Regions from separate parts of the Actinacidiphila sp. bgisy144 genome, predicted to be linked through region 1. Evidence: riboswitches for the same ligand, from Rfam matches in the RefSeq annotation. Region 1 holds a riboswitch; each other region holds the start of a gene.
The links. A riboswitch is a leader RNA that binds a small molecule or an ion and turns the genes downstream of it on or off. The one in region 1 is predicted to bind cobalamin.

Region 2: linked by a shared signal. The riboswitch ahead of cobN (cobaltochelatase subunit CobN) and the one ahead of AC3EVP_RS13150 (cobalamin biosynthesis protein) in region 1 are both predicted to bind cobalamin.
Region 3: linked by a shared signal. The riboswitch ahead of AC3EVP_RS16275 (CbtB domain-containing protein) and the one ahead of AC3EVP_RS13150 (cobalamin biosynthesis protein) in region 1 are both predicted to bind cobalamin.
Region 4: linked by a shared signal. The riboswitch ahead of metE (5-methyltetrahydropteroyltriglutamate--homocysteine S-methyltransferase) and the one ahead of AC3EVP_RS13150 (cobalamin biosynthesis protein) in region 1 are both predicted to bind cobalamin.

Annotation. Positions count from the first base shown of each region.
Region 1 is NZ_JBYIRM010000009.1:44,504-52,264, forward strand. Features, by position in the region: gene AC3EVP_RS13115 (hypothetical protein) at 1-369, opposite strand, end outside; gene AC3EVP_RS13120 (alpha/beta hydrolase) at 424-1,557, opposite strand; gene AC3EVP_RS13125 (class II aldolase/adducin family protein) at 2,060-2,710, opposite strand; gene AC3EVP_RS13130 (inorganic phosphate transporter) at 3,001-4,305, shown strand; gene AC3EVP_RS13135 (hypothetical protein) at 4,317-4,529, shown strand; gene AC3EVP_RS13140 (SDR family oxidoreductase) at 4,725-5,471, shown strand; gene AC3EVP_RS13145 (SDR family oxidoreductase) at 5,487-6,410, shown strand; cobalamin riboswitch at 6,520-6,651, shown strand; gene AC3EVP_RS13150 (cobalamin biosynthesis protein) at 6,763-7,719, shown strand; gene AC3EVP_RS13155 (cobyric acid synthase) at 7,728-7,761, shown strand, end outside.
Region 2 is NZ_JBYIRM010000005.1:188,878-196,638, reverse strand. Features, by position in the region: gene cobN (cobaltochelatase subunit CobN) at 89-3,757, opposite strand; cobalamin riboswitch at 3,942-4,064, opposite strand; gene AC3EVP_RS08170 (hypothetical protein) at 4,149-5,660, shown strand; gene AC3EVP_RS08165 (precorrin-8X methylmutase) at 5,657-6,337, shown strand; gene AC3EVP_RS08160 (precorrin-2 C(20)-methyltransferase) at 6,334-7,761, shown strand, end outside.
Region 3 is NZ_JBYIRM010000012.1:113,048-120,808, forward strand. Features, by position in the region: gene AC3EVP_RS16260 (NAD-dependent protein deacetylase) at 1-783, shown strand, start outside; gene AC3EVP_RS16265 (bifunctional o-acetylhomoserine/o-acetylserine sulfhydrylase) at 1,158-2,525, shown strand; gene metX (homoserine O-acetyltransferase MetX) at 2,528-3,766, shown strand; cobalamin riboswitch at 3,765-3,920, shown strand; gene AC3EVP_RS16275 (CbtB domain-containing protein) at 3,960-4,178, shown strand; gene AC3EVP_RS16280 (CbtA family protein) at 4,206-5,072, shown strand; gene AC3EVP_RS16285 ((2Fe-2S)-binding protein) at 5,121-5,924, shown strand; gene nicT (Nickel transporter NicT) at 6,097-7,170, shown strand; gene AC3EVP_RS16295 (putative protein N(5)-glutamine methyltransferase) at 7,181-7,761, opposite strand, start outside.
Region 4 is NZ_JBYIRM010000044.1:7,331-15,091, reverse strand. Features, by position in the region: gene cobF (precorrin-6A synthase (deacetylating)) at 1-334, shown strand, start outside; gene metE (5-methyltetrahydropteroyltriglutamate--homocysteine S-methyltransferase) at 393-2,711, opposite strand; cobalamin riboswitch at 2,887-3,105, opposite strand; gene AC3EVP_RS33515 (MFS transporter) at 3,201-4,694, opposite strand; gene AC3EVP_RS33510 (TetR family transcriptional regulator) at 4,860-5,537, shown strand; gene AC3EVP_RS33505 (SH3 domain-containing protein) at 5,656-6,078, shown strand; gene AC3EVP_RS33500 (phosphatase PAP2 family protein) at 6,161-6,913, opposite strand; gene AC3EVP_RS33495 (SpoIIE family protein phosphatase) at 7,337-7,761, shown strand, end outside.

The DNA.
Region 1 (7,761 bases):
GCGCAGCCGCCAGCCGGGGCGGGCGGTGCCGCGGTGCAGCTCGATCAGGCCGGACAGCCGGGCCCGGTCCCAGGCGGTGCGGACCTGGCCGGGGGTCAGCCCGAGGTCGGCCGCGGCCTGGGCGACGGTGCCGTCCGGCAGTATCCCGGTCGGCCCCGCGGTGCCGGGGCCGGTGCCGGCCCACCGCGCGAGCCGTACCGCGGCGGCGAGTTCGGCCCTGGCGACGTGGGCGAGTTCGGGGATCGAGGGGGTGCCCTCGGGGGGGCGCGCCGGTCGCGACCTGCGCGTCGTGGCGGTCCTGCGGGCCGCGGTGAGCGGCCGGCGGGGGACGAGGCGGAGCGGAGTGTCTCGCGGGATACGGGACGTCACCTGATCAGTCTCGCCGCTCAGCACCCAGAATCCCAAACCCGACTGTGAACGCGCTCACATGAGCGGGGTCAGAAAGCGGCGCAGCGTCTCCTCGTACGCGGCCGGGTCGGCGTTCCACATCGCGGTGTGGGCGGCGCCGGGCACCGTGTGCAGGGATGCCTTGCCGGGGTAGCGGGCGGCGAGCGCGCGCGAGGCGGACCAGGGGGCGAAGGTGTCGTCGGGGCCGTGCACGATCAGCGTCGGTACGTCCAGGCCGACCGGCCCGCCCGCTTCCGTTTCTGCGGTTTCCTCCGCGGAGCGGGGGCCCTGCGCGCCGGTACGGCCCTGCGCGGCGCGGACGGCGAGCGGCGTGACGGCGGCGGGCAGGCCGCGGGCGCGGACCGCCGCGGTGACCGTGGCGCGCCAGTCCAGCACCGGCGAGTCCAGGACGAGGCCGGCGACCTTGTCGGCCGACGGGGAGCGGCGCAGGGCCCGCAGCGCCATCGTCGCGCCGGTGGACCAGCCGTACAGCACCAGGGCCGTCGCGCCGTGCGCCACCGCGTGGCGCATCGCCGCGTCCAGGTCGCGCCACTCGGTGGCGCCGAGGTGGCCGATACGGTCCGGGGAGGCGGGGGCGCCCGCGTCGTTGCGGTACGTCGGGACCAGGACCGGCAGCCGGAAGCGGTGCAGGGCGGGCAGGACCGCGAGGGCCTGCTCACGGGTGGCGCCCACGCCGTGCACCGCGATCACCCAGATCGAGCGGGCGCCGGGTACGTACCAGGCGGGCATCGGGCCCAGTTCGCCCTCGACCTCCACGTCGTGGAACTCCAGGCCGCACGCGGACCGCGGGTCGCCCGCGTACGCCTGCGGGGTCAGCCGGACGAACGCGCCCGCGTCCACGGTGCCCTTCCCCGTGCCGAGCAGTTCCCTGGTCACGGAGCGGCCGTCGGACCTGAGCACCCGGCCCACCGTCGCGTGCACGCCCGGGCCGCTCAGGCCGTACACCCCCGGGCGGCCCGACTCCGTGGTGCGGGTCAGCACGACCTCGTGCGGCGTCACGCTGTGCACCGTCACCGCCCCGCCCGGTGGCGGGCCCGCCACCCCCGGGTTCAGGGCGAACCTCGATCCGTACCGGCCCGCCGCCAATGCGGCCGCGCCGGCACTCACCACTGTCGTGGCCGCCACGGCCACCGCGTGTCGAAAGCGCATCACCCTCACTCTGCTACCCCCTCCGGGCGGGCGCCACCGCACCCGACGTGTGCCCCCTCCCACGGGGGTGCCGGGACCTTCCGGCCCGTGGGTAGCTTGTCGCGCAGTTCCCCGCGCCCCTGGAAATGCTTCTGGTCTTCCGTGGCGGGGCTCCGCACCGTCTGCTCTGTCCGGAGGTTCCCGGACCTTGCGGCCGGGAAGTGGCTGGTCGCGCAGTTCCCCGCGCCCCTGGAAATGCTTCTGGTCCTTCCGGAGCAAGCCGACGTCCCTCCTGCACCGGGTCAGGTCACTCCGGTAGGACCAGGTAGCTACCCAGGGGCGCGGGGAACTGCGCGACAAGCCACCCACTCACCGCAAGGTCCGGGAGCCGTCGGACAGGGGCACCCCCGGGCGGGCCCGCACCACGGGGTACCCGGGCGTGCTCAGGGGCGCGGGGAACGGCGCGACAAGCCACCCACGGGCCGGAAGGTCCCGGCACGGGGGGACGGGGGCACCCGGGGGGTCAGGGTTGGCCGTAACCACGGAACTTGGTTCCCGCGGCTTCGAGTTCCGTGGGGGTGAGGGTCGTGGGAGTGGAGCCCGTGGAGGTCGCGGTGAGCCAGACGCGGCACATCCATTCGAGCTGGGCGCCGCGGTCGTAGGCGCGGTCGAGGGTGTCGCCGAGACTGATCATCCCGTGGTTGCGCATGAGGCAGGCGGTGCGGTCGCCGCGGAGGGCGTGGAGGACGGCGTCGGCGAGTTCGGGGGTGCCGTAGAGGGCGTAGTCGGCGACGCGGACGGGTCCGCCGAGCTCCGCGGCCATGTAGTGGATGGCGGGCAGCTCGGCGACGAGCGTGGAGACGGCGGTGGCGTGCGGTGCGTGGGTGTGGACGACCGCCCGCGCGGGGGTGCCGCGGTAGACGGCGAGGTGGAGCGGGAGTTCGCTGGTCGGTCTGAGCTCGCCGCGCACCTGCCGCCCGCTGGCGAGGTCGACGCCGACGAGGTCGCCGGGCCCGAGCCGGTGGTAGGGCACGCCGGTGGGGGTGACCAGGACGAGGTCGTCGCCGACGAGGGCGGAGACGTTGCCGGAGGTGCCGACCACGAGGCCGTCCGCGACGGTGCGGCGGGCCGCGTCGACCACGTCGGACCAGGTCTGCTGTGCTGCGTCGTGCACGGGAACCCCTTGCTGCCGTTGGTGCCGCTGATACCGGTTCGAGGGTGCCACGGGCGGACCGACCACCAAAGAGCACGGATTACAGCTCGCTTCACCGGTCCGCGGGATCACGCAGGAGTGCGCCAGGGCGTCGCGCCGACCGCTCCCGACCGCTCCGCACCCCTTCCCGATCCCCCCGCGTTCACCGATGATTCATGTCAGCACCCCGAGTCTGCCGCGAGTTCACCTTCCGTTCATCAATGCTCCGTACGTTCACCTCGCCACTGCCCGACCGAACGATTGCTGGGCCCATGGAACACATCACGCTCCTGATCGGACTCGTGATCGCCACCGCTCTCGTCTTCGACTTCACCAACGGCTTCCACGACACCGCCAACGCCATGGCGACCACCATCTCGACGGGGGCCCTCGGACCCCGCGTCGCGGTGGGCATGTCAGCCGTACTCAACCTGGTCGGCGCCTTCCTGTCGGTGGAGGTCGCCAAGACGATCTCCGGCGGGATCATCGACGAGTCGGCCGGCATCAGACCCGCGATGATCTTCGCTGCACTGGTCGGCGCGATCGTGTGGAACCTGGTGACCTGGCTGGCCGGGCTCCCCTCCAGCTCCTCGCACGCGCTCTTCGGCGGACTGATCGGCGCCACCCTCGTCTCGGTCGGCGCGCACGGCGTGCACGGGGACGCGGTCGTCATGAAAGTGATCATTCCGGCAGTGGCCGCGCCCGTGGTGGCCGGCCTCGCCTCGATGCTCGCCACCCGGCTCACCTACCGGCTCGGCCGCGCCGCCGATCCGGCGGCCACCTCGCGCGGCTACCGGGTCGGGCAGATCGCCTCCGCCGGGCTGGTGTCCCTCGCGCACGGCACCAATGACGCGCAGAAGACGATGGGCGTCATCACCCTCACGCTCATCGCCGGCGGTTCGCTCGCGCCCGGGTCCGACCCGCCGCTGTGGGTCATCTGCGCGGCCGGCACCGCGATCGCGCTGGGCACGTACATCGGCGGCTGGCGGATCATCAGGACCGTCGGCCGCGGCATCACCGACATCCAGCCGCAGCAGGGGTTCGCGGCGCAGACCGGCGCCGCGGCGACGATCCTGGCGTCCTCGCACCTGGGGTTCGCGCTGTCGACGACGCAGGTCTGCTCCGGGTCGGTACTCGGGGCCGGGCTCGGGCGGCGCGGGGCGGTGGTCCACTGGGGCACCGCCGGGCGCATGGTCGCCGCGTGGGCGCTCACCCTTCCCGCGGCCGGGCTGGTCGCCGGCGCCGCGGCCTACCTCGCCGACCGCGGGACCTGGGGGGTCACCACGGTCGGCGTGATCGGCCTCGCGGTGTGCGCGGTGGTCCGTACGGCGGCCCGCCGCAAGCCGGTCACGCACGCGAACGTCAACGACGCCGCGGCCGCCGAGGCCCCCGTCCCGGCCACGATCCCGGTCCCGGCCGCACCGGCCGTCCACCTCACCCCCGCGGTCCACGTCGTCCCGGTCACCGTGGTCGACAGCGCGTCCGAGCCCGCGGCCGAGCCGCAACCCGCCCCCGGGCCCGCCGTTCCGGCGGCCTCCCCCGTCCCGCCTCCCGCCTCCGCTCCCACCACGGTCTGAAAGGGCACGCCATGAGCATCGACTGGCACGCGCTCGGCACGGTCCTCGCGGTCACACTGCTGTCCACCGTCGGCCTCGTCGGGGTCTTCACGCTCGGCATCGTCGGGCTCTCCCGCCCCTCGTCCGCCCAGGGCACCGCGCTCCTGACGCGCACCGGCGCCTACCTGTGCTTCGCCGCCTGCGCCGCCGCCGTCGCCTACGGCATCCACCTCATAGCCAGCTGAGCGCACCCTCCCTCCGCCGTCACCCGGCCCGCCGCCGGGACCCGCCACCTGGGTCCCGGCGGCGGGCTGTTCGCATGCCGGCGCCCGCGGGCCCCTCTCCTGTTTTCGCCGATAACACTCTGACCGAATCATCGATCCCCATCTGTGTTATCGTTGATCTCGTCAGATCGTATCGACGAAAACAAGGAGGACGCCATGTCCACCAGCGCCACCCCTGTCCGCGTCGCCCTGGTCACCGGTGGGTCCGGTGGCATCGGCCGGGCCGTCGTCCGGCGGCTCGCCCGCGACGGGTACGCCCTGGGCATCCACTACGCCGGCAACAAGGCCGCCGCCGAGGCGCTCGCCGCGGAGATCACGGGCGCCGGGGGCCGGGCCGTCACCGTCGGCGGCGACGTCGCCGACGAGCACGCCATGGCCGCCGCCTTCGATACCGTGGAGGCCGCCTTCGGCGGTCTGGACGCCGTCGTGCACACCGCCGGCGTGATGCGGCTGAAGCCGATCGTCGACCTGGACCTCGCGGAGCTGGACGCGGTGCACCGCACCAACATCCGCGGCAGCTTCGTGGTCGACCAGCAGGCCGCCCGCCGGCTGCGCGCGGGCGGGGCCATCGTGAACCTCTCGACCTCCGTCGTGGGGCTCCAGTTCCCCGGCTACGGGGCCTACACCGCCAGCAAGGGCGCCGTCGAGGCGCTGACCCTGATCCTCGCCTGCGAGCTGCGCGGCCGGGACATCACCGTCAACGCGATCGCCCCCGGGCCCACCGCCACACCGCTGTTCATGGCCGGCAAGGACCAGGAGACCGTCGACCGCCTCGCGGCCCAGCCCCCGCTGGAGCGCCTGGGCACCCCCGAGGACATCGCCGAGGTGGCCGCCTTCCTGGCCGGCCCCGCCGGCCACTGGGTCAACGGCCAGACCGTCCGCGCCAACGGCGGAATCATCTAGGAGGCAGGAACAGCCATGACACCAGCCACGACACACCGCACCGGTCCGAAGGTCATCGTCGTCACCGGCGCCTCCAGCGGCATCGGCAACCTCGCCGCCCGCTTCCTGGCCGGGGCCGGGCACACCGTCTACGCGGGCATGCGCGCCACCGCCGACCGCAACGCCCCCCGCGTGGCCGAACTCGCCGCGTACGCAGAGGCGGAGGGCGTGGACGTGCGCGGCATCGAGATGGACGTGCAGGACCAGGCGTCAGTCGACGCGGCGATCGAGCAGGTCACCGCCGAGCAGGGCCGGCTGGACGTGGTCGTCCACAACGCCGGCCACATGGCGCTGGGCCCGGCCGAGGCGTTCACCCCCGAACAGCTCGCCGCGCTCTACGACGCCAACGTCCTGTCCACCCAGCGCGTCAACCGCGCCGCGCTGCCGCACCTGCGCCGCCAGGGCGAGGGGCTGCTGGTGTGGGTGGGGTCGTCCTCCACCCGCGGCGGCCACCCGCCGTTCCTCGCCCCGTACTTCGCGGCGAAGGCGGGCATGGACGCACTGGCCGAGAGCTACGCCGCCGAGCTGGTCCGGTTCGGCATCGACACCGTCATCGTGGTGCCGGGCGCCTACCCGTCGGGCACCAACCACTTCGCCCACGCGGCCCGGCCGGCCGACACCGTACGGGACACCGCGTACGACGAGGCGTACGGCGCGGTGCGCGACTCCATGGCGCAGGCGCTCACCGACCTCTTCCCCGCGGGGCGGACCGTGGACGAGGTCGCGGACGAGATCGTCCGGGTGGTCGGACTGCCGCAGGGCGAGCGGCCGTTCCGCACCCACATCGATCCCAGCCGCGACGGCAGCGAGGTCGTGTCCGCGGTCAGCGACCGCATCCGCGCGGAGTTCTACCACCGCATCGGCATCCAGGAGCTGCTTCCCGAGCACGCCTCCCTCTGAGCCGGCCGCGCGCCCACCTGCCGGCGCGGGGCCGCAAAGCCGCAGGCAGGCCCGGTTGACGGGGTTTCTCCGGGCGTGGTGAACTGCCGGGAGCAATGCGGCGGCAGGAGAGGAAGTCGGTGCGAATCCGACGCGGTCCCGCCACTGTCACCGGGGAGTGCACTCCCGAAGCTGGAGGCCACGGCCGGCGCACGCCGGCGGGAAGGCCCGGGAGTGCGTTGATCCGGGAGCCAGGAGACTCTCACCGCCGGTCACGTCGAGCCAGGGCGCGGACCCTGAGTGAGGACTTCGCCATGCCCTGCACGCAGGCGGCACCCGCCCTGGCGGCCGCCGGTACCCGGATATCCGCGGCATGAGCGGCCGCCACCGTGCCTACGCGTACGGCGCCGCACTCGGCTTCCTCGGCGACCTCCTGATCGGCGACCCGCGCCGCGGCCACCCGGTGGCCGGGTTCGGGCGGGCCGCCGGCGCCCTGGAGCAGCGGATGTGGCGCGACGACCGGGGCGCCGGCAGCGCGTACGCGGCGCTGTGCGTGGGCGGCGCGGTGGCCGCGGCCGCCGTCGCCGAGCGGGCGGCCCGGCGCCGCCCGCTGCTGGGCGCGGCGCTGGCCGCGGCGGCCACCTGGTCGGTGCTGGGCGGCACTTCGCTCGCCCGGGAGGCCCGCACGATCGGCGCGGCGCTTCAGGCCGGCGACCTGGCCGCCGCCCGGGACCGGCTGCCGCACCTGTGCGGGCGGGACCCGGCCGCGCTGGACGCCGACGCGCTGGCGCGGGCGGTGGTGGAGTCGGTCGCGGAGAACACCTCGGACGCGGTGGTCGGCGCCCTGGTGTGGGGCGGGCTCGCGGGGGTGCCCGGGCTGGTCGGCTTCCGTGCCGCCAACACGCTGGACGCGATGGTCGGCCACCGCTCCCCGCGGCACCTGCGCTTCGGGTGGGCGGCCGCCCGGCTGGACGACGCGGCCGGCTACCCCGGCGCGCGGCTGACCGCCCTGCTCGCCGCGCTGGCCGGGCCGTATCCGGGCAGCGCGCTGGCCACCGCGCGCCGGGACGGGCCGCGGCACCCCTCGCCCAACGCCGGGCCGGTCGAGGCCGCGTTCGCGGGGGCGCTGCGGGTGCGACTGGGCGGCACCCTGGCGTACGGGGGGCGGGTCGAGCACCGGCCGGTGCTGGGCGCGGGGTTCCGGCCGCCGCGGCCGGCCGACATCGGGCGCGCGGTGCGGCTGTCCCGCCGGGTCGGCGCGCTCGCGCTGGGCGCGTCGGTGCTGCTGTCGGCGGCCCGCGGCCGGACCGGCACGAGGGGTGCGCGGTGAAGGGGCTGATGGTCGCCGGGACCGGTTCGGACACCGGCAAGA
Region 2 (7,761 bases), on a different contig from region 1:
CGGCTCGGGGTGCCCGGCTTCTGCTGGTCGGATGTCGGTTCCTGCTGGTCGGGTGCCCGGCTCGGGCGATCCTACGGCCGCGCCGGGCTCACTCCTCGCCCTCCCCGGCGTCGCCGCCTTCGAGGTCGCCCTCGGTGTCCAGGAAGACCTGGCGCAGCTCGGCGAGCACCTCGGGGTCGGGCTCGGCCCACATGCCGCGGGACTCGGCCTCCAGCAGGCGTTCGGCGATGCCGTGCAGCGCCCAGGGGTTGGCGTCCTGGAGGAAGGCCCGGTTGGCGGGGTCGAGGACGTACGCCTCGGTGATCCTGTCGTACATCCAGTCGGCGACGACACCGGTGGTCGCGTCGTACCCGAAGAGGTAGTCGACGGTCGCGGCGAGTTCGAAGGCGCCCTTGTAGCCGTGCCGGCGCATCGCCTCGATCCAGCGCGGGTTGACCACGCGGGCGCGGAAGACCCGGGAGGTCTCCTCGACGAGGGTGCGGGTGCGGACGGTCTCGGGGCGGGTCGAGTCGCCGATGTACGCCTCGGGGGCGGTGCCGCGCAGCGCCCGTACCGCGGCGACCATGCCGCCGTGGTACTGGAAGTAGTCGTCGGAGTCGGCGATGTCGTGCTCGCGGGTGTCGGTGTTCTTCGCGGCGACGGCGATCCGGCGGTAGGCGGTCTCCATCTCGCCGCGCGCCGGGCGGCCGTCGAGCCCGCGGCCGTAGGCGTAGCCGCCCCAGACGGTGTAGACCTCGGCGAGGTCGGCGTCGGTGCGCCAGTCGCGGGAGTCGATCAGCTGGAGCAGCCCGGCGCCGTACGTGCCCGGCCGGGAGCCGAAGATGCGGGTGGTGGCGCGGCGCTCGTCGCCGTGCTCGGCGAGGTCGGCGCGGGTGTGGGCGCGTACGTGGTTGCGGTCGTCGGGCTCGTCGAGGGAGGCGGCCAGCCGCACCGCGTCGTCGAGCAGGGCCACGGTGTGCGGGAACGCGTCGCGGAAGAAGCCGGAGATGCGCAGGGTGACGTCGATCCGGGGGCGGCCCAGCTCGTCCAGCGGCACCGGCTCCAGGCCGGTGACGCGGCGGGAGGCGTCGTCCCAGACCGGTCGGATGCCGAGCAGGGCCAGCGCCTCGGCGATGTCGTCGCCCGCGGTGCGCATCGCGGAGGTGCCCCACAGTGACAGGCCCACCGACGCCGGCCAGTCGCCGTTGTCGGTGCGGTAGCGGGTCAGCAGCGACTCGGCGAGCGCCTGCCCGGTCTCCCAGGCGAGCCGGGAGGGCACCGCCTTGGGGTCGACGGAGTAGAAGTTGCGGCCGGTGGGCAGCACGTTGACCAGGCCGCGCAGCGGCGAGCCGGACGGCCCGGCGGGCACGAAGCCGCCGGCCAGCGCGTGCACGGTGCGGTCGATCTCGTCGGTGGTCGCGGTGAGCCGGGGGACCACCTCGCGGGCGGCGAACTCCAGGACGGCGGCGACCTGTTCGCCGCTGCCGGCGGTGACGGCGGGCACGGCGGCCGGGTCCCAGCCGGCGTCCTCCATCGCCTGGACCAGGGCGCGGGCGCGCTCCTCGATGGCGTCGGCGGCGGTGCGGGTGGCGGCGGACTCGTCCAGGCCCAGCGCCTCGCGCAGCCCGGGCAGGGCCGCGGTGCCGCCCCAGATCTGCCGGGCGCGCAGGATCGCCAGCACCAGGTTGACCCGGTCGGTACCGGCCGGGGCCTGGCCGAGGACGTGCAGGCCGTCGCGGATCTGGGCGTCCTTGATCTCGCAGAGCCAGCCGTCGACGTGCAGCAGGAAGTCGTCGAAGCCCTCGTCGTCGGGGCGGTCGGCCAGGCCCAGGTCGTGGTCGAGGCGGGCGGCCTGGATGAGGGTCCAGATCTGGGCGCGGATCGCCGGGAGCTTCGCCGGGTCCATGGCCGCGATCTGGGCGTGCTCGTCCATCAGCTGCTCGAGGCGGGCGATGTCGCCGTAGGAGTCGGCGCGGGCCATCGGCGGCACGAGGTGGTCGACGAGGGTGGCGTGGGCGCGGCGCTTGGCCTGGGTGCCTTCGCCCGGGTCGTTGACCAGGAACGGGTAGACCAGCGGCAGGTCGCCCAGGACCGCGTCCGGGCCGCAGGCCGCCGACAGGCCGGCGTTCTTGCCGGGCAGCCACTCCAGGTTGCCGTGCTTGCCGAGGTGGATCATCGCGTCGGCGCCGAAGCCGCCGTCCGCGGCGGGGGCGGCGATCCAGTGGTACGCGGCCAGGTAGTGGTGGGAGGGCGGCAGGTCGGGGTCGTGGTAGATCGCGATCGGGTTCTCGCCGAAGCCGCGCGGCGGCTGGATGAGGACCAGCAGGTTCCCGTGGCGGAGGGCGGCGAGCACGATGTCGCCCTCGGGGTTGCGGCTGCGGTCGACGAACAGCTCGCCGGGCGGCGGGCCCCAGTGCTCCTCGACCGCGTCGCGCAGTTCCCGCGGCAGGGTGGCGTACCAGCGGCGGTAGTCGGCGGCGGGGACCCGGACGGGGTTGCGGGCCAACTGCTCCTCGGTGAGCCAGTCCTGGTCGTGGCCGCCGGCGTCGATGAGGGCGCGGATGAGGGCGTCGCCGGGGTGGAGGGGGGAGCCGTCGGAAGGGGTGACGTCGGAGGGACCGCCGTCGGACGGCGCGTCGAGGCCGGGGACGGGGTCGGGCCCGAAGTCGTAGCCCTCCTCGCGCAGGCGGCGCAGCAGGGCCATCGCGCTGGCGGGGGTGTCGAGGCCGACCGCGTTGCCGATGCGGGAGTGCTTGGTGGGGTACGCGGACAGCACCAGGGCCAGGCGCTTGTCGGCGGCGGGTATGTGCCGCAGCCGGGCGTGCCGTACGGCGATGCCGGCCACGCGGGCGGCGCGCTCGGGGTCGGCGACGTAGGCGGGCAGGCCGTCAGCGTCGACCTCCTTGAACGAGAACGGGACGGTGATCAGCCGCCCGTCGAACTCGGGCACCGCGATCTGGGTGGCCGCGTCGAGCGGGGAGACGCCCTCGTCGTTGGCCAGCCACGCGGCGCGCGAGCCGGTCAGGCACAGCGCCTGGAGCACGGGGACGTCCAGGCCGGTGAGCGCGCCCGCGTCCCACGCGTCGTCGTCGCCGCCCGCGGACGCGTCGGCGGGGCGGGTGCCGCCGGCGGCGAGCACGGTGGTGACGATCGCGTCGGCGGCGGACAGTTCGGCGACGAGTCCGGGCTCGGGGGTGCGCAGGGAGGCGACGAAGTACGGCAGCGCCCGGGCCCCGGCCGCCTCGATCGCGTCGCACAGGGCGCCGACGAACGCGGTGTTCCCGCTCATGTGGTGGGCGCGGTAGTAGAGCACGGCGACGGCGGGGGCGTCCGCGGGCGCCGCGGCGGCCGTACGCTCCAGCGGGCCCCAGGAGGGCGCGGGCGCGGGCGGTTCGAAGCCGTGGCCGGTGAGCAGCACCGTGTCGGACAGGAAGCGGGCGAGCTGCTCCAGGTTGGCCGGGCCGCCGTGCGCCAGGTACGCGTGGGCCTCGGCCGCGAGGCCCACCGGCACCGTGGACGCCGCCATCAGCTGGGCGTCCGGCGCCTGTTCGCCGCTGAGCACCACCACGGGCAGGGACGTCGCCAGCAGCGCGTCCAGCCCCTCCTGCCACGCCCGCAGTCCGCCCAGCAGGCGTACGACGACCAGGCCGACGCCCTCCAGCAGCTCCGGCAGCAGCGCCACGTCCACCCGCGTCGGGTTCGCGAACCGGTACGCCACCGGTCCCCCGGCCGCCCGAGCGCTGAGCAGGTCCGTGTCCGACGTGCTCAGCAGCAGCACCCGTTCGGGATGCGGCCCGCCGAGCCCCTGCTCACCGGCGGGCGAAGGCGCTTCGGCCGGGGGCAGTTCCTCGGCACCCCGCACCGGGGCGGTGGTGCTGGAGTCGGCGGAACGGGGCAACTCGGATGATCCGGTCACAACGAAAACCCTTCCTCGGGGTGTCCGCGCCCCGGGTGGTGTCGGACGGCGGGAGTTCCTGGCTCGCTCGACCGCCGGAGGCACCGGTGGCCAAGTTCACAGTGGCGGGACCGCGCCGGATTCGCACCGGGCTTCCTCCCCTGTCGCCGTCTGCGGCAATGGCGAACCGGAAGGTCCGCACGGGGAGCATAGTAAGCGCCGTAGGCATTCGGCAGATGACCCGATTTGTGGCACGGTCGGTATGCTCGCCGCCATGTCCACCGCCCCCGACCAGCCCGTCCAGCCGCCGCGGCCGGCCGCCGACGCATGCCCGGCGGACGTCAACGCGGCGGTAGGGGAAGGCGCCCGGGCCCCGCGCGGCCGGGCGGACGCCTGCCCGGGGGCCCTTCGGCTGCACACCGCCGACGACGGCGCGCTGGCCAGGGTCCGCGTCCCGGGCGGTGTGCTCGGCGCGGCGCAGGCCGAACGGCTGGGCGAGGCGGCCCGGCGGTTCGGCGACGGTGATGTCCATCTCACTTCGCGCGGCAACGTCCAACTGCGCGGCCTGGCCGCGGGCTGCGGGGCGGAGCTGGCCCAACTGCTGGGCGCGGCCGGGCTGCTGCCGTCGGCGGCGCACGAGCGGGTACGGAACGTCGTGGCGTCGCCGCTGTCGGGCCTGGACGGACAGGGGCACCTGGACGTCGGGGGCTGGCTGCGGGAGCTGGACGGGCTGCTGTGCGGGAGCGCGGCGGCCGCGGCGCTGTCCGGGCGGTTCCTCTTCGCGCTGGACGACGGGCGCGGCGACGTCGCGGCCCTGGGACCCGACGTGACGCTGCGCGCGGCGCCGGACGGCACGGCGCTGCTGCGGATCGGCCGCAACGCGGCCCTCCGCCTTCCCGCCGCCGACGCGCCCCGGGCCGCACTGCTCGCCGCGGAGGGCTTCCTCGCCGCGGCCACGCCCGACGGCGGCGGCGAGCCCACCGCGTGGCGGGTGGCCGACCTGCCCGACCGCGGCGCGGCCCTCACCGCGGACCTCGCCGGCCGTCTCACCGCACCGCCCGCCACCACCGCGGCCCCGCCCGCCGCCTCCCCCGCCGGCACCCGGGGGAAAGCCGCACACACCGCCTCCCCCGCCCTCGGCCCCATCCCGCACCCGGCCGCCCCCGGCGGCCCCCTCGCCCTCTCCGTCCTCGCCCCCCTCGGCCGCCTCACCCCCGACCAGTGGCGCGCCCTGTGCGCGCTCGCCGCCCGCACCCCGGCCGCGCAACTGCGGCTCACCCCGTGGCGCGGCGCCGTCGTCCCCGGGGTGCCCGCCGACCGGGCCCGGGCGGAGCTGGCCGCGCTCGCGGCGGCCGGACTGGTGACGGACCCGGGCTCCCCGTGGGTGGGCGTGAGCGCGTGTGCCGGGCGGCCCGGCTGCGCGAAGTCGCTCGCCGACGTCCGCGCGGACGCGGCGGCCCTCGTCCACCCGGCACCCGGGGACGCCGAGCCCTCCCGCCCCACCCCCGGGAGCGGGGAACCCGGGGACACACAGCCCGAGGGCACACAACCCGGGAGCGGGGAACCCGGGGGCGCCACCCCCCGCCCCCTCCCCGTCCACTGGTCCGGCTGCTCCCGCACCTGCGGCCGCCCCCGCACCCCCGACCGCGTCGAAGTCGTCGCCACCTCGAACGGCTACCGTGTGGACCTCTTCCGTACCGGGGCCCCGCTGCGAAGCGCCCACCCCCGGCCCGCCGACCTCGCCGCCACCGTGGCGGCCGCGCGCCGCGGCGCGCCGACCGAATGAGCGAGACCACCGTGCCCCCTGTGCCCCCGGTCCCCCCGGGCTCCGCGTACCCCTACGCGTACGAGAAGGACGGTGCGGCCATCTACCGCCGGTCCTTCGCCACGATCCGCGCCGAGGCGGACCTCGGCGGGCTGCCCGCGGACGTCGCCCAGGTCGCGGTGCGGATGATCCACGCCTGCGGCATGGTCGACCTGGTCGCCGACCTGGCGTACTCGCCCGGCGTGGTCGCGCGGGCCCGCGCGGCGCTGCGGGCCGGGGCGCCGATCCTCTGCGACGCCGCGATGGTCGCCAGCGGGGTGACCCGCAAGCGGCTGCCCGCGGACAACGAGGTGATCTGCACGCTGGGCGACCCGTCGGTGCCCGCGCTCGCCGCGGAACTCGGCACCACCCGCACCGCGGCGGCCCTGGAACTGTGGCGGGACCGGCTGGAGGGCGCGGTCGTGGCGGTCGGCAACGCGCCCACCGCGCTGTTCCGGCTGCTCGAACTCGTCGCCGCGGGCGGCCCGCGGCCGGCCGCGGTCATCGGCGTCCCGGTCGGCTTCGTCGGCGCGGCCGAGTCGAAGCAGGCCCTGGCCGCCGACCCGTCGGCCCTCGAGCACCTGGTGGTGCACGGCAGGCGCGGCGGCAGCGCCATCGCGGCCGCCGCGCTCAACGCGATCGCGAGCGAGGAAGAATGAGCAGCCGTCCGTCAGCGGCCCACGAGACGGCCGCATCCGACAGCGTGGGGCGGCTCTACGGGGTCGGCCTGGGCCCCGGCGACCCGAAGCTGCTGACCGTACGCGCCGTGGAGGTGATCTCGGCGGCCGACGTGGTGGCGTACCACAGCGCGCGGCACGGCCGGTCGATCGCCCGCGGGATCGCGGCGGGGTACCTGCGCGCGGGCCAGATCGAGGAGCAGCTCGTCTACCCGGTCACCACCGAGACCACCGACCACCCCGGCGGCTACCAGGGTGCGATGGAGGAGTTCTACGAGCAGGCCGCGGCGCGGCTGGCGGCGCACCTGGACGCGGGGCGCAGCGTGGCCGTGCTGGCGGAGGGCGACCCGCTCTTCTACGGGTCGTACATGCACATGCACAAGCGGCTGGCCGACCGGTACCCGACGGAGGTGGTGCCCGGGGTGACGTCGATGGCGGGCGCGGCCGCGCGGCTGGGGGCGCCGCTGGTGGAGGGCGAGGAGTCGCTGACGGTGCTGCCCGGCACGCTGCCCGAGGAGGAGCTGGCCGCGCGGCTGGCGGCGGCGGACACCGCGGTGGTGCTGAAGCTGGGCCGTACGTTCCCGGCGGTGCGGCGGGCGCTGGAGCGCTCGGGGCGGCTGGCGGACGCGCGGTACGTCGAGCGGGCCACGATGGCCGGTGAGCGGACCGCGGAACTCGCCGAGGTGGACCCGGAGTCGGTGCCGTACTTCGCGGTGGCGGTGCTGCCGAGCCGGGGCGGCGCGACGGAGCCGCGGACGGCCGTACCCGCGGCGGTGTCCGAGGCGGACGCCGACGGCGGCGGGCGCGGGCAGGTCGTGGTCGTGGGCACCGGTCCGGCCGGGCCGCTGTGGCTGACCCCCGAGACGCGCGGCGCGCTGGCCGCCGCGGACGACCTGGTCGGCTACACCACCTACCTGGACCGGGTGCCGGTGCGGTCCGGCCAGCGGCGGCACGGCAGCGACAACAAGGTGGAGGCCGAGCGCGCCGAGTTCGCCCTCGACCTGGCCCGCAGGGGACGACGGGTGGCCGTGGTCTCCGGCGGCGACCCGGGGGTCTTCGCGATGGCCACCGCCGTGGTGGAGGCGGCCTCGCAACCGCCGTACCAGGACGTGCCGATACGGGTGCTGCCCGGTGTGACCGCGGCGAACGCGGCGGCCGCGCGGGTCGGTGCGCCGCTCGGCCACGACTACGCGACCGTCTCCCTGTCGGACCGGCTCAAACCGTGGGAGGTCATCGCCGAGCGGCTGCGGGCGGCTGCCGCCGCGGACCTGGTGCTGGCGCTGTACAACCCGGGCTCCAGGAGCCGCACCTGGCAGGTGGCCAAGGCGCGCGAACTCCTGCTGGAGCACCGTGCTCCCGACACGCCCGTGGTGGTCGCCCGCGACGTCGGCGGGCCGGGGGAGCGG
Region 3 (7,761 bases), on a different contig from region 1:
GTGGTGCTGAGCGGGGCGGGGCTGTCCACGGAGTCGGGCATCCCCGACTACCGCGGCGAGACCGGCCGGCGGCGGCGCGGCAGCCCGATGACGTACCAGGAGTTCACCGGCAGCGCGGAGGGCCGCCGCCGGTACTGGGCGCGCAGCCACGTCGGCTGGCCGTCGATCGCCGGGGCCCGGCCGAACGCGGGCCACCGGGCCGTGGCGCGGCTGGCCGCGGCCGGGCTGGTGACGGGCGTGGTCACGCAGAACGTGGACGGGCTGCACGCCGCCGCGGGCACGGCCGACGCGGTCGAGCTGCACGGCAGCCTGCACGCAGTGGTCTGCCTGGACTGCGGGGCCCGCGGGCCGCGTACGGACCTGGCCGAGCGGCTGGACGCGGCGAACCCGGGATTTCGCGCGCTCGCGGCCCGGATCGCGGCCGACGGGGACGCGGAGCTGCCCGCCGAGCACGTCGCGTCCTTCCGCCCGGTCGGCTGCGCGGTGTGCGGGAGCGGCGTGCTCAAGCCCGACGTGGTGTTCTTCGGCGAGCAGGTGCCGCTCCCCCGGGTGCACGCGAGCTACGCGCTGGTGGACGCCGCGTCGCTGCTGCTGGTGGCCGGCTCCTCCCTCACGGTGATGTCGGGGCTGCGGTTCGCGCGCCACGCGGCCAAGCACGGCACCCCGGTGGCCATCGTCAACCAGGGCCCCACCCGGGGCGACGACCTGGCCGCGCTCCGCCTCGACCTGCCGCTCGGCCCCGCTCTGACCGCGCTGGCCGAGCGCCTCGCCCCGGTCGGCTGAGCAGACCCGCGCGCTGGCCCGGGGCGGGCCGGGGGCGGCGAATACCAACGCCGTGTTAAGCCTGCGCCGCAGCCGGGACAGCCGCGCCCGGCCGTGCTTCCATGGGCCGCATGACCCCGTTCGTGAAGCGCCGCCACGTGGACTACGCGCGCGTCACGACCACGGGGTGTCCCGGCGCGCGCTGACGTCCGCCGCACCGCCGGACCGTCGCCGTACGCCTCGCGCCGTACGCCTCCGCCGTCGTCAACGCCCCGCCCCGCCCCCGGTGTCCACCCCCGGGGGGTACGGCCCCGCGGGCGCCGGTGGCGTACCCGCGCGCACCTCTGCAGGACACCCGCAGCGCCACCCGTACGCGCCCCAGCACAGGGAGAACCATGACCGAGCAGCAGCCCGTCGACGCCGTGACCGCCGGGCACACACCCGAGACCGCCGTCGCCGCCGCCACCGAGGAGCCGAACTGGTCGTTCGAGACCCGGCAGGTCCACTCGGGGGCGGTGCCCGACCCGGCGACCGGGGCGCGGGCGGTGCCGATCTACCAGACGTCGTCGTACGTCTTCCGCGACACCCAGCACGCCGCGGACCTGTTCGCGCTGGCCGAGCCGGGCAACATCTACACCCGCATCCACAACCCGACCCAGGACGTGTTCGAGCAGCGGATCGCCGCACTGGAGGGCGGGGTCGCCGCGGTGGCGCTGGCGTCCGGCCAGGCCGCGGAGACCCTGGCGATCCTGACGCTGGCGGGCGCCGGCGACCACGTGGTGGCCGGCTCGTCGCTGTACGGCGGGACGTACAACCTCTTCAAGCACACCCTGCCGCGGTTCGGCGTCGAGGTGTCCTTCGTCGACCCGGACGACACCGCCGCGTGGCGGGCGGCGGTGCGGCCGAACACCAAGGCGTTCTTCGCCGAGACGCTGGGCAACCCGCGCGGCAACGTGCTGGACGTCCAGGCCGTGGCGGACGCGGCGCACGCCGAGGGGGTGCCGCTGATCGTGGACAACACGGTGCCGACGCCCTTCCTGCTCCAGCCGCTGCGGCACGGCGCGGACGTGGTGGTGCACTCGGCGACGAAGTTCCTCGGCGGCCACGGCACCACCATCGCCGGTGTGGTCGTGGACGGCGGGAGCTTCGACTTCGGGGCGCACGCCGACCGCTTCCCGGACTTCTCCGCGCCCGACCCGAGCTACCACGGCCTCCAGTACTGGCCGGCGCTCGGCCCCGGCGCCTATGCGGTCAAGCTGCGGGTGCAGCTGCTGCGCGACCTCGGCCCGGCGCTGTCGCCGCACTCGGCGTTCCTGCTGCTCCAGGGTGTCGAGACGCTGTCCCTGCGGCTGGAGCGGCACTCCTCTAACGCGCAGGAGCTCGCGGAGTGGCTCCAGGCCCGCGACGAGGTCGCGGCGGTGCACTACCCGGGCCTGCCCTCCAGCCCCTGGTACGAGGCCGGGCAGCGCTACCTGCCGCGCGGTGCGGGCGCGGTGCTCGCCTTCGAACTGCGCGACGGCGCACAGGCCGGCCGGCGGTTCGTGGACGCGGTGCGGCTCTTCAGCCACCTGGCGAACATCGGCGACGTGCGCAGCCTGATCATCCACCCGGCCTCCACCACGCACAGCCAGCTCGACGAGGCGCAGCTCGCGCAGACCGGTGCGACGCCCGGCCTGGTGCGGCTGTCGGTCGGCATCGAGAACGTCGCGGACCTCAAGGCGGACCTGGAAGCAGGGTTCCGCGCGGCCAAGGGCGCGTCCTGACCGTGCCCGGCACGCCGCCGGTCCCCGGCGCCGGATCGCCCGCCGGCGCCGCCCCGGAACCCGCCGGCGGGGTCCTCCCGCCGCCCGCCTCCGGGGCGTGGCGGCCGGGGGACCCGCCCGGGCGGCGGCGCTGGCACCGCGCCCCGGGGCCGCTCGCGCTGGAGGCGGGCGGCGAACTGCCGGAGGTGCGGCTGGCGTACGAGACGTGGGGCCGCCTCGCGCCCGACGCCTCGAACGCGGTCCTGGTGCTGCACGCGCTGACCGGGGACAGCCACGTCGCCGGCCCTGCCGGGCCCGGCCATCCCACGGCCGGCTGGTGGGACGCGCTGGTCGGGCCGGGCCGGGCGCTGGACACCGACCGCTTCTTCGTGGTGACGCCCAACGTGCTGGGCGGCTGCCAGGGCAGCACCGGCCCGGCCACCGCCCGGCCGGACGGGCGGCCGTGGGGCGGCGCCTTCCCGTTCCTGACCCAGCGCGACCAGGTCGCGGCCGAGGCGGGCCTGGCGGACGCGCTGGGCATCGACCGGTGGGCGCTGGTGGTCGGCGGGTCGATGGGCGGCATGCGGGCGCTGGAGTGGGCGGCCGGCCGCCCGGAGCGGGTCGGCGCGCTGCTGCTGCTCGCCTGCCCGGCGGCGGCCAGTGCCGAGCAGATCGGCTGGGCGTCGGTGCAGCTGCGGGCGATCCGGGCCGACCCGGCCTGGCGCGGCGGCGACTACCACGGCGCCGGGCCGGGCGGCGGCCCGCACGCCGGTCTCGGCCAGGCCCGCCGGCTGGCGCACCTGACGTACCGCAGCGAGCCGGAACTGCGGGCGCGCTTCGGCCGGGACCCGCAGCGCGGTGAACTGCCCTGGCACGGCGGCCGGTACGCGGTGGAGTCGTATCTCGACCACCACGCGGACAAGCTGGTGCGCCGGTTCGACGCGGGCAGCTATGTGGTGCTCACCGAGGCGATGAACGCCCATGACGTGGGGCGCGGGCGGGGCGGCACCGCGGCGGCGCTGCGGCGGGTCACGGCGCCCGCGCTGGTGGCCGGGGTCGACTCCGACCGGCTCTACCCGACCGCGCAGCAGGAGGAGTTGGCGGCGGGCATCCCGGGCGCGGACCGGACGCGGACGATCCGCTCGCCGTACGGGCATGACGGCTTCCTCATCGAGGTGGATCAAGTGGCGGCGCTGGTCGGGGAGTTGATGCCGCCTCCGGCGGCGCGGCGGCCCCCGCGCGGTGTGGCGGGAAGCAGGTGACATGCGTTGACGTGCCGGTTCGCCCGCCCGTACGCTGGTCGTTCGTGATGGTGTGAGGAAGCCGGTGGAACTCCGGCACGGTCGCGCCACTGTGTACCGGTCGCCTCTGGGGGCGTCCGGGAGTCAGATACTCCGCCGTCACGCCGCCCCACTCGAACCGAGGGACGCTGTATCCCCGAAGGAGGCCCCACCCGTGAGTTCTGTGTCCACCCCTTCGTCGACCGAGGCCACGCCGGTCGTCCTGCCCGTCTCCAAGGCGGTGCTCTGGCTGGTCGGCAGCGCGCTCCTGGCGCTGGCCGCCTACTACTTCATCGGCGTCGACCAGGGCGCGGTGTCCGTCTTCGGCCGGGACATGCACATCCACGAGTTCGTGCACGACGCGCGGCACTTCCTCGGCTTCCCCTGCCACTGACGACAACAGGCAGGCGGACAACTCGACATGGAGAAACGACTCGTACTGCGCGGCGTGCTCGCCGGCGCGATCGGCGGGCTGCTCGCGTTCGTCTTCGCACGGATCTTCGCCGAACCGCAGATCAACCGGGCGATCAGCTACGAGAGCGGCCGGGACGCGGCGCAAAGCGCCCTAGACAAGGCCGCGGGCCTGCCGGTCTCGCCGGACGGCCCCGACCTGTTCAGCCGCACCGTCCAGGCCGATGTCGGCATGGGCGTGGGCCTGGTCCTCTTCGGTGCCGCGATGGGCGCCCTCTTCGCGGTGGTCTACACGGTGTGCCTGGGGCGGGTCGGCGGCGTCCGGCCGCGCACGCTGGCGCTGCTGGTGGCCGGCGGCGGCTTCCTCGGCTTCTACCTGGTGCCGTTCGTGAAGTACCCGGCGAACCCGCCCGCGATCGGGCACGAGGACACCATCAAGGCCCGCACCGGGCTCTACCTGGTCATGGTGGTCTGCTCGATCACGCTGCTCGCGCTGGCGGTGTGGCTGGGGCGGCGGCTCCAGGGGCGGTTCGGCACGTGGAACGCCACGCTGCTGGCCGGTGCGGCCTTCGTGGCCGCCATCTGCGTCGTGATCGGCCTGCTGCCCGCGCTGGGACACCTGGCCGCCAACCGCGAGCAGTACGGCGACCACGCCACGGAGACACCTCAGCCGCTGACCGACCCGGCGGGGCGGATCGTCTACCCGGGCTTCCCTGCGGACGTGCTGTTCCGGTTCCGCTTGTACTCGGTGGCCGCGCAGCTGCTGCTGTGGTCGGCGATCGCGCTGGTCTTCGGGCCGCTTTCGGAGCGGGTGCTGAGCGCCTCGCCGACCGGCCGCGCCGCGCGGGCGCCCCGGGTCGGCCCGGTGGAGGCGTGAGGGGGCGCCTCGGCGCGCCACCTCACCCTGCCGCGGCAGGGTGGCGCCGTGCACGGCGATGAGACGAGAGCGGCCCTGGCGGAGCTGGGGCCGTTCTTCGCGGTCGAGAGCGCTGCGGCGGCCGACGCGGCCGGCGGCGGCTCCGGCTGGCGGTCGATGGCCGAGCTGGCAGACGGCAGCGGCGTACTGGCCGCCCGCGTGGCCGCCGTACGCGGGGTGCTGGCCGCGGGCGGCGGGCAGCAGCCGGACGCGGTCGAGGAGCGGGTGGCCGCGTCCGTGACCCACCTGGGCCTGGTGGCCCGGCTGCTCTCCCCCTACCTGGCGCTGGCCGTGCTGTACGGGCACGTGCCCGGCGCCGTACGGCTGTCCGACCTGCGCTGGCAGCCCGCGCTCGGCGGCCCCTACCCGCTGGCCCTGCCGGGGCTGCCCGGCCGCGCGGCGGACCCGCCCGCCCCGGCGGAGACCGGGCCCGCGGAGACTGGTGGGGTTGCGGACGCGTTCGCGGCGGCGGTCCTCTCCGGCCCGGTCCGCGAACTGACCGCGGCCTGCGCGGATTCCCGCGTCTCCCCGCACGTCCTGCGGGGCAACACCGCGTCCGCGCTCGCCGGCGCCGCCCGCATGGTCGCCGCGGCCCGCCCGGAGGCCGCCGCGCGGGCCCGCGCGCTGACCGGGCTGCTGCTGGCCGGCGGCCCGCTGCGCGGCGCCGGGCACCTCACCCCGGCGGACGCCGGCGGGGGCCACGGCGCCTTCCGGCGGCGCAGCTGCTGCCTGATCTACCGGGCCGCGCCGGGGCACGCCGGGGCGCTGTGCGGCGACTGTGCGCTCTCCCGTGTGCCGGTGCGCCCGGGATGAAGCAGGTCAAAGCGTTGCGGGCATGAGGACCCGGTCTTGTTGCGAGCAACTTGCAACAAGTAATGTGTCGCATCGAGGTGTCCCGCCCCCGGTCGCAAAGGACGCAACGTTGACCTCCATCATCCAGACCCGCCCCGCCGCGGGGTCCCGCCTCCAGCGGATATCGGCGTCGATGTCGCGTGCCGAGTGGACCCGGCTGGGCGGTATGGCCGGCTTCATCGTGGCGCTGCACGTCATCGGCTGGTTCACGCTCGCGGTGATCGTCGCCCCGCACCACTACCGGACGGGCACCGGCGTCTTCGGGGTCGGCATCGGCGTCACCGCCTACACGCTCGGGATGCGGCACGCCTTCGACGCCGACCACATCGCCGCGATCGACAACACCACCCGCAAGCTGATGGGCGAGGGCAAGCGGCCGCTGTCGGTCGGCTTCTGGTTCTCGCTCGGCCACTCCTCGATCGTCTTCGGGCTGTCCTTCCTGCTCTCCCTGGGCATCAGGTCGCTCGCCGACCCGGTGGCGCACGACAACTCCGGGCTGCACGACGTCACCGGCTGGATCGGCACCACCGTCTCGGGCACGTTCCTGTACGCGATCGCGCTGGTCAACCTGCTGATCCTGGGCGGCATCTGGAAGGTCTTCCGGCGGATGCGGCACGGCGAGTTCGACGAGGCGGCGCTGGAGGACCAGCTCAACAACCGCGGTCTGATGAACCGCCTGCTGGGCCGGCTGATGAAGTCCGTGAGCAAGCCGTGGCAGATGTACCCGATCGGCCTGCTCTTCGGCCTCGGCTTCGACACCGCCACGGAGATCGCGCTGCTGGTGCTGGCCGGCTCCGGCGCCGCCTCGGGCCTGCCCTGGTACGCGATCCTGTGCCTGCCGATCCTCTTCGCCGCCGGCATGTGCCTGCTGGACACCATCGACGGCTCGTTCATGAACTTCGCGTACGAGTGGGCGTTCTCCAAGCCGGTCCGCAAGGTCTACTACAACCTCACCATCACCGGCCTGTCCGTCGCGGTCGCCCTGATCATCGGCACCGTCGAACTGCTCGGCCTGATCTCCGACAAGGCCGGTCTGCACGGCTCCTTCTGGGACTGGATCGGCGGGCTGGACCTCAACATTGTGGGCTACGTCATCGTCGGCCTGTTCTTCCTCACCTGGGCCGTGGCCCTGGCCGTCTGGAAGTACGGCAACATCGAGGAGAAGTGGTCCACCGGCCTGCGCACCGCCGACGCCGGCCCGGAGTAGGGCCCGCCGCTCAGGGCCGCTCCCGCGGTGACCGGTGCGGGGCGGGCCCGGGGTGCGGGCGGGTGGCCAGCAGCACGGTGGCCTCCAGGTCGGGGTCGTGGGCGGTGGCCGCGGTCAGGCCGCCGGCGCGCAGGGCGCGCAGGGCGGCGGGGACCTGGGCCCGGCTGGCCTCGGAGAGCAGGGTGCCGCCCGGCGCGAGCCAGGTGGCGGCGTCGCGGGCGACGCGGCGCAGCAGGTCCAGGCCGTCGGCGCCGCCGTCGAGGGCGAGCGGTGCCTCGTGGTCGCGGGCCTCGGCGGGCAGCAGCGGGATGTCGCCGGTGGGCACGTAGGGGACGTTGGCGGTGAGGATGTCCACCCGGCCGCGCAGGGTGGGCGGCAGGGGCGCGAACAGGTCGCCCTGGTGGACCTGGCCGCGGGCGGCCGCCAGATTGCGGCGGGCGTAGCGCACGGCGGCGGGGTCGAGGTCGGCGGCGTGGAGTTCGACGCCGGGCGCGGCCGCGGCGAGTGCGGCGCCGACCGCCCCGGACCCGCAGCACAGGTCCAGCACGACCGCGCCGGGGCGCAGCAGGGCGGCGGCGCGGGCGAGCAGGA
Region 4 (7,761 bases), on a different contig from region 1:
CGCGCTGGCCGCCCGGCACCGGATCGGCCTGAACCAGGTCGGCCGGCCCGTCCACATCACCCCCGCGCGCCGCCTCCCGGAGATCTTCCCCGGACAGGAGGGCGGCGTGGACAGCGACGTGGTCGTGATGCTCGACGCCCACGAGTCCTTCACCCAGGTCGAGGGCGACGGCGTCTGGATCTACTGGGGCGCCTACCTCGGCACCCCGGACGAGATCCTGGTCGCCGGCCCGCTCGCCGAGGTCGCCGACCGCATCCGGGAGGTCCGGGCGCAGGCCCGCGCCCGGCACGGCTGGATCATGGACACCTACCTGCTGCGCCGCACCCGGCCGTGACCCGGCGCCCGGCCGCGGACCGGCGGGCCCTCGCCCCCCGACCCGCGGCCGGGCCAGGTCAGTTCGCGGCCAGCTCCGCCCGGACCGTGCGGGCGGCCGCCACCAGGTGGGCCAGGGACGCCCGGGTCTCGGGCCAGCCGCGGGTCTTCAGGCCGCAGTCCGGGTTGACCCACAGCCGCTCGGCCGGGATGGCCTCAAGTCCCTTGCGCAGCAGGGCCGCCGCCTCCTGCGCGTCCGGTACGCGCGGCGAGTGGATGTCGTAGACGCCCGGACCCGCCTCCCGCGGGTAGCCGCGGCCGGCGAGTTCGGTGGCGACCTGCATGTGGGAGCGGGCGGCCTCCAGGCTGATGACGTCGGCGTCGAGGTCCTCGATGGCCTGCACGATGTCCCCGAACTCGGCGTAGCACATGTGGGTGTGGATCTGGGTGGACGGGCCGGCCGCCGCGGTGGTGAGCCGGAAGGCCGTGGTCGCCCAGGCCAGGTAGGCGGGGCGGTCGGCCGCGCGCAGCGGCAGCGTCTCGCGCAGCGCCGGCTCGTCGACCTGGATCACCGCCGTCCCGGCCCCCTCCAGGTCGGCCACCTCGTCGCGCAGGGCGAGGGCGACCTGCCGGGCGGTGTCGCCGGGCGGCTGGTCGTCGCGGACGAAGGACCAGGCGAGCATGGTGACCGGGCCGGTGAGCATGCCCTTGACCGGCCGCGAGGTCAGCGACTGCGCGTAGGAGGTCCAGCGCACGGTCATCGGCCCGGGCCGGGAGATGTCCCCGGCCAGGATCGGCGGGCGCACGTACCGGGTGCCGTAGGACTGGACCCAGCCGTGCCGCGTGGCGAGGTAGCCGGTGAGCTGCTCGGCAAAGTACTGGACCATGTCGTTGCGCTCGGGCTCGCCGTGCACCAGCACGTCCAGGCCCGTCCGCTCCTGGAAGGAGATCACCTCGCCGATCTCGGCCCTGATCCGCTCCTCGTAGCCGGCCGGGTCGATCCGCCCGGCGCGCAGGTCGGCGCGGGCGGTACGCAGCTCGGCGGTCTGCGGGAAGGAGCCGATGGTGGTGGTCGGCAGCAGCGGCAGCCCGAGGCGGGCCCGCTGGGCGGCGGCCCGCTCCGGGTACGGCTGGGCGCGGTGGGCGTCGGCGTCGGTGACCGCCGCGGCCCGGGCGCGTACGGCGGGGTCGCGGGTGATCGGGGAGGCCGCGCGGGAGGCGAGGGCGGCGCGGCAGGCGGCGAGTTCGCCCGCGATGCTGCCGGTGCCCTCGGCCAGGCCCCTGGCGAGCGTGGCGACCTCGGTGGCCTTCTGCCGCGCGAAGGCCAGCCAGCGCCGCACCTGCGGGTCGATGTCCCGTTCGAGCGCGGTGTCCAGCGGCACGTGCAGCAGCGAGCAGGAGGCGGCGACGTCGACGCGGTCGGCGAGGCCGAGGAGGGTGCCGAGCGTGGACAGCGACCGCTGGAGGTCGTTGATCCAGATGTTGCGGCCGTCGACGACACCGGCGACCAGGCGCTTGCCGGGCAGCCCGCCGACGGCGGCGAGGTGGTCGAGGTTGGCGGCGGCCGGGCCGGTGAAGTCCAGCGCCAGGCCCTCGACGGGGGCCGCGGCCAGCACCGGCAGCGCCTCGCCGAGCCGGTCGAAGTAGGACGCGACGAGCAGCTTCGGCCGGTCGGCGGCGCCGCCCAGCGACCGGTACGCGCGCTCGGCCGCGGCCAGTTCGGCCGGCGTGCGGTCCTGCACGAGGGCGGGCTCGTCGAGTTGCGCCCACGCCGCGCCGGCGGCCCGCAGGTCGGCGAGCACCTCCGCGTACACCGGCAGCAGCCGGTCCAGCAGGGACAGCGGCTCGAACCCGGCCGGCGCGCCGGGCGCGGCCTTGGCGAGCAGCAGGTAGGTCACGGGGCCGACGAGCACCGGCCGCGCGTCGTACCCGAGCGCGAGGGCCTCGCGCAGCTCGCCGACCTGCTGGGAGGAGTCCGCGCGGAAGACGGTGTCCGGACCCAACTCGGGCACCAGGTAGTGGTAGTTGGTGTCGAACCACTTCGTCATCTCCAGCGGCGCCGTGTCCTGGGTGCCGCGGGCCATCGCGAAGTAGCCGTCGAGCCGGTCGGCGGCGACGGCCGCGCGGTGCCGCTCGGGCACGGCGCCGACCATGACGCTGGTGTCGAGCACGTGGTCGTAGTACGAGAAGTCGCCGGTGGGCAGTTCGTGGAGGCCGGCCCCGGCGAGCTGCCGCCAGTTGGCGCGGCGCAGGCCGGCGGCGGTCTGCCGGAGGGCGTCGGCGCCGACTTGGCCCTTCCAGTAGCCCTCGACGGCCTTCTTCAGTTCCCGGTGCTGTCCCTGGCGGGGGTAGCCGTACACGGTGGCCCGTGCTGCCGCGGCTGCGGACTTCGCTGACACGGAACTCTCCTTCGCGAGATGTCTCCCTGGCATCCCGGCGACGGGACGAGGGTGCGAAGGCGGCACACCGGACCGGTACGGACCCGGCGCACCGACGACGGCGCGCGCTCGTCCACCTGCCTGCCCATGTACGCCGACCCGCCCACGAGGTCACCGGGACTTCCGCACGCGAACGGTCGCGTACGGGCAACGGGCAGGTCTTCGGACTCGCGGGCACGCCTGCCGGGGGCAGACACCTACTGGCCGTCGCTTCCCAGGTCCGAGGCGGACCCAGTGCGTCTGACGGCGGTCGTTCCCACTCACCGCTGCGGGGCAGTCCCGGATTCCCACCGGGTTCCCTCTTGCGACGCGCCTGCCTGGCGGGCAGGGGCGAACCAGCTGCACCCGCCAGCATAGATCGCGCGGGTGCCGCCGGGCCGCCCCTTTTCCCGTCCCGGCGCTCCCGGCCGGGGTGTTCCACCCGGCCGGGGGAGCATCAGGCGGGGAACGTCAGGCCGGTACCGGTTCCGCCTGCGCGGCTTCCTCCTCCTGCGGCGAGGTGGGCACCGTCAGCGCGATCAGGGCGCCGAGCAGGGCCGCGCCCGCGCAGATCCCGAAGAGCAGCCGGTAGGCGTGCAGGGAGGGTATGGCCTGGCCGCCCAGCACGATCACCTGCGAGGCGAACAGGGTGCCGCCGACCGCGCTGGCCAGCGAGCTGCCGACGGAGCGGAAGAGCGAGTTGAGGCCGTTGGCGGCCGCGAGGGCCGAGCGCGGCGCGGCGAGGTTGATCAGCGCGGGCATGGCCGCGTACGCGATACCGGTGCCGGCCCCGGCGATGCTGGTGCCGAGGATGATCTCCCACAGGTGGCCGGTGAGCGCGATCCGCACCACGAAGCCGGCCGCCACGATGGTCGCGCCGATGGCCAGGGTGATCTTCGGCCCGACCGCGTTGGTGATCGCCGCCGAGGCCGGCGACAGGATGAGCATCGCCACGCCGCTGGGCAGCAGGCACAGGCCGCCCACCACCACGGACGAGCCGAAGCCGTAGCCGGTCACCCGCGGCGCCTCCACGTAGGAGGCGGTGCCGATGAGTGTGGCGAACAGCGCGAAGCCGACGCAGACGGACGCGACGTTCGTCAGCAGCAGCGCGGGCGCGGCGTTGACCCGGACGTCGACCAGCGGCGAGGCCGCGCGGCGTTCCCAGACCACGAACCCGGCCAGCAGCACCGCCGCGGCGACCAGCAGGCCGATCGTGGTCGGCGACGACCAGCCCCAACTGGACGCCTGGCTCAGCGGCAGCAGCAGGCAGACCAGGCCGCCGGCGAGCACCACGGTGCCCGGCAGGTCGAGCCGGCCGGTGGAGCGCCCGGGCGGCTCGCTGAGCAGCAGCCAGGTGCCGAGCACCGACAGCGCGCCGCCGGCCGCGCAGATCCAGAAGAGCAGGTGGTAGTCGGCGTGCTCGCCGATCCACGCGGCCATCGGCACCCCGAGCGCGCCGCCGATCCCGAGCATCGCGCTGACCAGGGCGATCCCCGCCGACGCCCGCTCGCGCGGCAGGATCGAGCTCAACAGGCTGATGCCCAGCGGGATCACGGCCATCGAGACGCCCACGATCGCGCGGCCGACGATCATCGGCACCAGGCCGTCGCTCAGCGCGGAGACCAGCGAGCCCACGCAGAGCGCGGCCGCCGCCGCGATCAGCGTGACCTTCTTGCCGTACAGGTCGCCGAGCCGGCCGGCCACCGGCACCGCGACGGACGCGACCAGCAGCGTGGACGTCAGCAGCCACTGCACGTCGCCGGTGGTGCTGTGCAGGTCGGTGGTGATCTTCGGCAGCACCGGGATCAGCAGCGACTGGGTGAGCGAGGCGAGCAGCCCGGCGAGCGAGACCACCGCGAGCGCGGCGATCTCGGCCGGTTGCCAGCCGGGCCGCGAGCCGGCCCGGCCGTCGCCGTCGGCGGCCGCCTCCGACGCCTCGGGGGCGTGCTCCGAGTTCTTCACCACGGTTGCTCCTCGCTCTGGACGTGCCCTGGCCTGCGCGGCCGTCCGGCGGCCCGCGCGGAATTTGTGGCACACGGTGCCATGTGGCATACGGTGCCACGAACGTGCATAGGATTCAATCGGATCGTTGACGTACGGCCGTACACCGAGGAGGCGCACATCGACGGGATGCGCGAACGCAAGCGCGCGGACAACCGCGCGGCGACGATCGAGGTCGCCTTCCGGCTCTTCGGCGAGCACGGATACGACGACGTGACCGTGGCCGCCATCTGCGAGGCCGCCGACATCGGGCGGCGCACCTTCTTCCGCTACTTCGCCTCCAAGGAGGAGCTGCTGAACGTGCCGCTCCAGGAGATGACGGCGCGGCTCGACCAGTCGCTCGCCGCCACACCCGCCGGGTCCGGCGAACGCGAGGCGGTCCGCTCGGCGATGCTGGACCTCGCGGACTACGCGCTGGCCCACCGGCGGCAACTCGGCCTGTACCGGCGGATCATCACCAGCTCCGCCGACCGGCGGTTCGACGCGTTCTGGCATCTGCCGCAGCAGGAGCAGCGGTTCGCCCGGCAGGTGCGCAACCGGCACGGCGGCGCCGCGGAGCCCGGCCTGCACACCCGCCTGCTGGTGGCGCGCGCGGTCGCCGCCTTCCGGGTCTGGCTCGACGAGGCGGTGCGCGGCAACCACGATCTGTCCGCGGACGAGGCCCGCGCGCTGTTCCACCACGTGCTCGACGCCGATCCCTGGCTGGCCGGGCCCGTACCTGGCGGCGGCCCCGGCGGCGGCACCGGACCTGGCACCGACCCCGGACCGGTCGGCCGGGTGGCCGGGGACGGGTCCGCAGACGGGTGAGCGCGGCTCGCACGTTCGGCTGAACGCGGCGATTTCCCCACCTTGTCCCCGGAGCGTGCGGCGTAGCTTCTGCGGTGCCCCATGCGTCTCACCGCACCCCAGGAACAGGAGAAGTCCCTTGGCGACATCCGCTGCTCTTCCTACCCTCCGAGGCCGCATCGTCACCGCCGCGGGCGCGCTGGCCGCCGCCGCGGCGCTCGGCACCACCCTGCTGGGCGCCACCGCCGCCCAGGCGGCCCCGGCCGCCCCGGCCCAGCCCTACGGCACGGTCGTCGCCGGCAACGGCGTCGTCCAGCGCCAGTTCCCCAGCACGGACTCCTCCGTGAAGGGCTCGCTCGCCTACCGCCAGCAGGTCGGCCTGCGCTGCAAGGTCCGCGCCCAGAACATCGAGGGCAACGACATCTGGTACCTGCTGCGGGACAACTCCAACTGGGTCTCGGCGAAGTACGTCGACAACACCGGCTACGTCTCCTACTGCAAGGACGTGCTGCGCAGCGGCAGCGACGTGATGAACGCGGTGCCCAAGGGCGCCAAGGGCTGACGGCCCCGAAGCACGCGGGCATCCCGGAGCCGCGGCAGGTCCCGCAAGCGGCTCCGGGGCGCCGCCCTCCCGCCGCCTCCGGTCAGTGCCGCATCCCGCCCGGGGGCGGAGCGGTCCGCGCCGCCGCCGGACGGCCGGCGAGCGCCGACAGCAGTGGCAGAGTCAGGGCCAGCCACGCCGCACCGAGCAGCCAGCCGCCCAGCTCGTCGGTGGGCCACTGCACCCCCAGGTAGATCCGGGTGGCGCTGATCGCCGCCACCCAGCAGCCGCAGCTCAGCACGTCCAGCCGTACGGCGCCGCGCGGCGCGTCACTGCGCAGCGCCGCCCAGGCCAGCAGCCCCGCGGTCAGCGCGGCCGTGGTGGCGTGGCCGGACGGGAACGCCCAGTCGGTGCCGAGCACCGCCCAGTCCGCCACCGGCGGGCGCGGCCGGTCCAGGGCGAAGACGACCGCCAGCCGCAGCGCCTGCCCGGTCAGCAGGATCGCCACCCCGCACAGCGCCGCCGACACCTCCCGCCGCGACGCCGTCCGCTGCGCGCACCCGGTCCACCCGGCCAGCGCCGCCGCGACGTAGGGCAGCGGGCCGGCCCCTGTCGTGTCCAGCAGGCGCGAGGCGGCGACCACGTCCGCGGAGCGGTGGGCGACGGCCCACTGGTGCACGGCGCGGTCCGGCCCGAGCGGTGCGCCGCCGCGCGCGCCGAGCGCCCACACCAGGAGCGTGAAGAGCGCCGCGCACAGCGTGAACGCCCCGGCCGCCGCGAGGGCCCCGCCGCCGTGCGGCGCGAGCGTCCGCAGCCGTCGGTGGGCGAAGGCGCGCGTGGTGAACGCTGAGGACATCCTGCCTCGGCCCCGCATCCTTGGTCCGTTGCCGCCCCGGGCCGCACGTGCGTGAAACCCGAATGACTACAGCACTGTAGACGTAGACCCCGCCCGGGTCGACGCCGCCCCCACCGGCGTGCCCCCCCAACCCGCCGCCCAGCCGTACCCCCGCGCGTGCCTCGTCCCGCCCCTGTTCCGCCCGCCCGGGTCAGGGCACCGCGGGAATTCGGGCCCGCGGCAGAGCGCAGTGGCGGGGGATTCACGGGGCCGGGGAACGCAGGGTGCCCGGGTGTGTTCGAGGCGTGGCCGACCGTGCGAGCGCGGCGGCGTCGAGTGTTATTCAATGGGTGTGCGGTAGGGGATCTCGGGGCTTCTTCGCACGCAGAAACCGGGCATGCCTCCGGCCACGCACCGGGGCCGGCCAGCGAGCTGAGAGAGCGTATGGACTCGACACCATCCCCCTCGTCTTCGTTGCCGTCCGACCAGGTCAGTCGCGCGCTGGGAAACTACGGCCCGCACGGCGGCACCGGGCCGGCGGCCGGCGCTGCCCGGGCGCAGGAGGCCGCCGTGCCGGGCGGCGGCACCGGACACCACCCCGAGAGCCAGGAGCAGATCCTCGGCTCCGTCGACCTCGACCGCGAGCTGAACATCACCCGCCGCAACCTGGAGGCGCCCGCGTTCGCGGGGCTGAGCGTCGCCGCGGGCCGGCCCTTCGCCGACCTGCTGCCGCCCGGGGACATCCCGACCGTCACCCGCCGGCTGCGGCAGGTCGCCGAGACGAAGGAGCCGCACGTCGCCCGGGTCCAGCGGCTGCTGCGGGACGACGGCACCGAGCTGGTCGTCTCGATGAGCATCCTGCCCGCCGC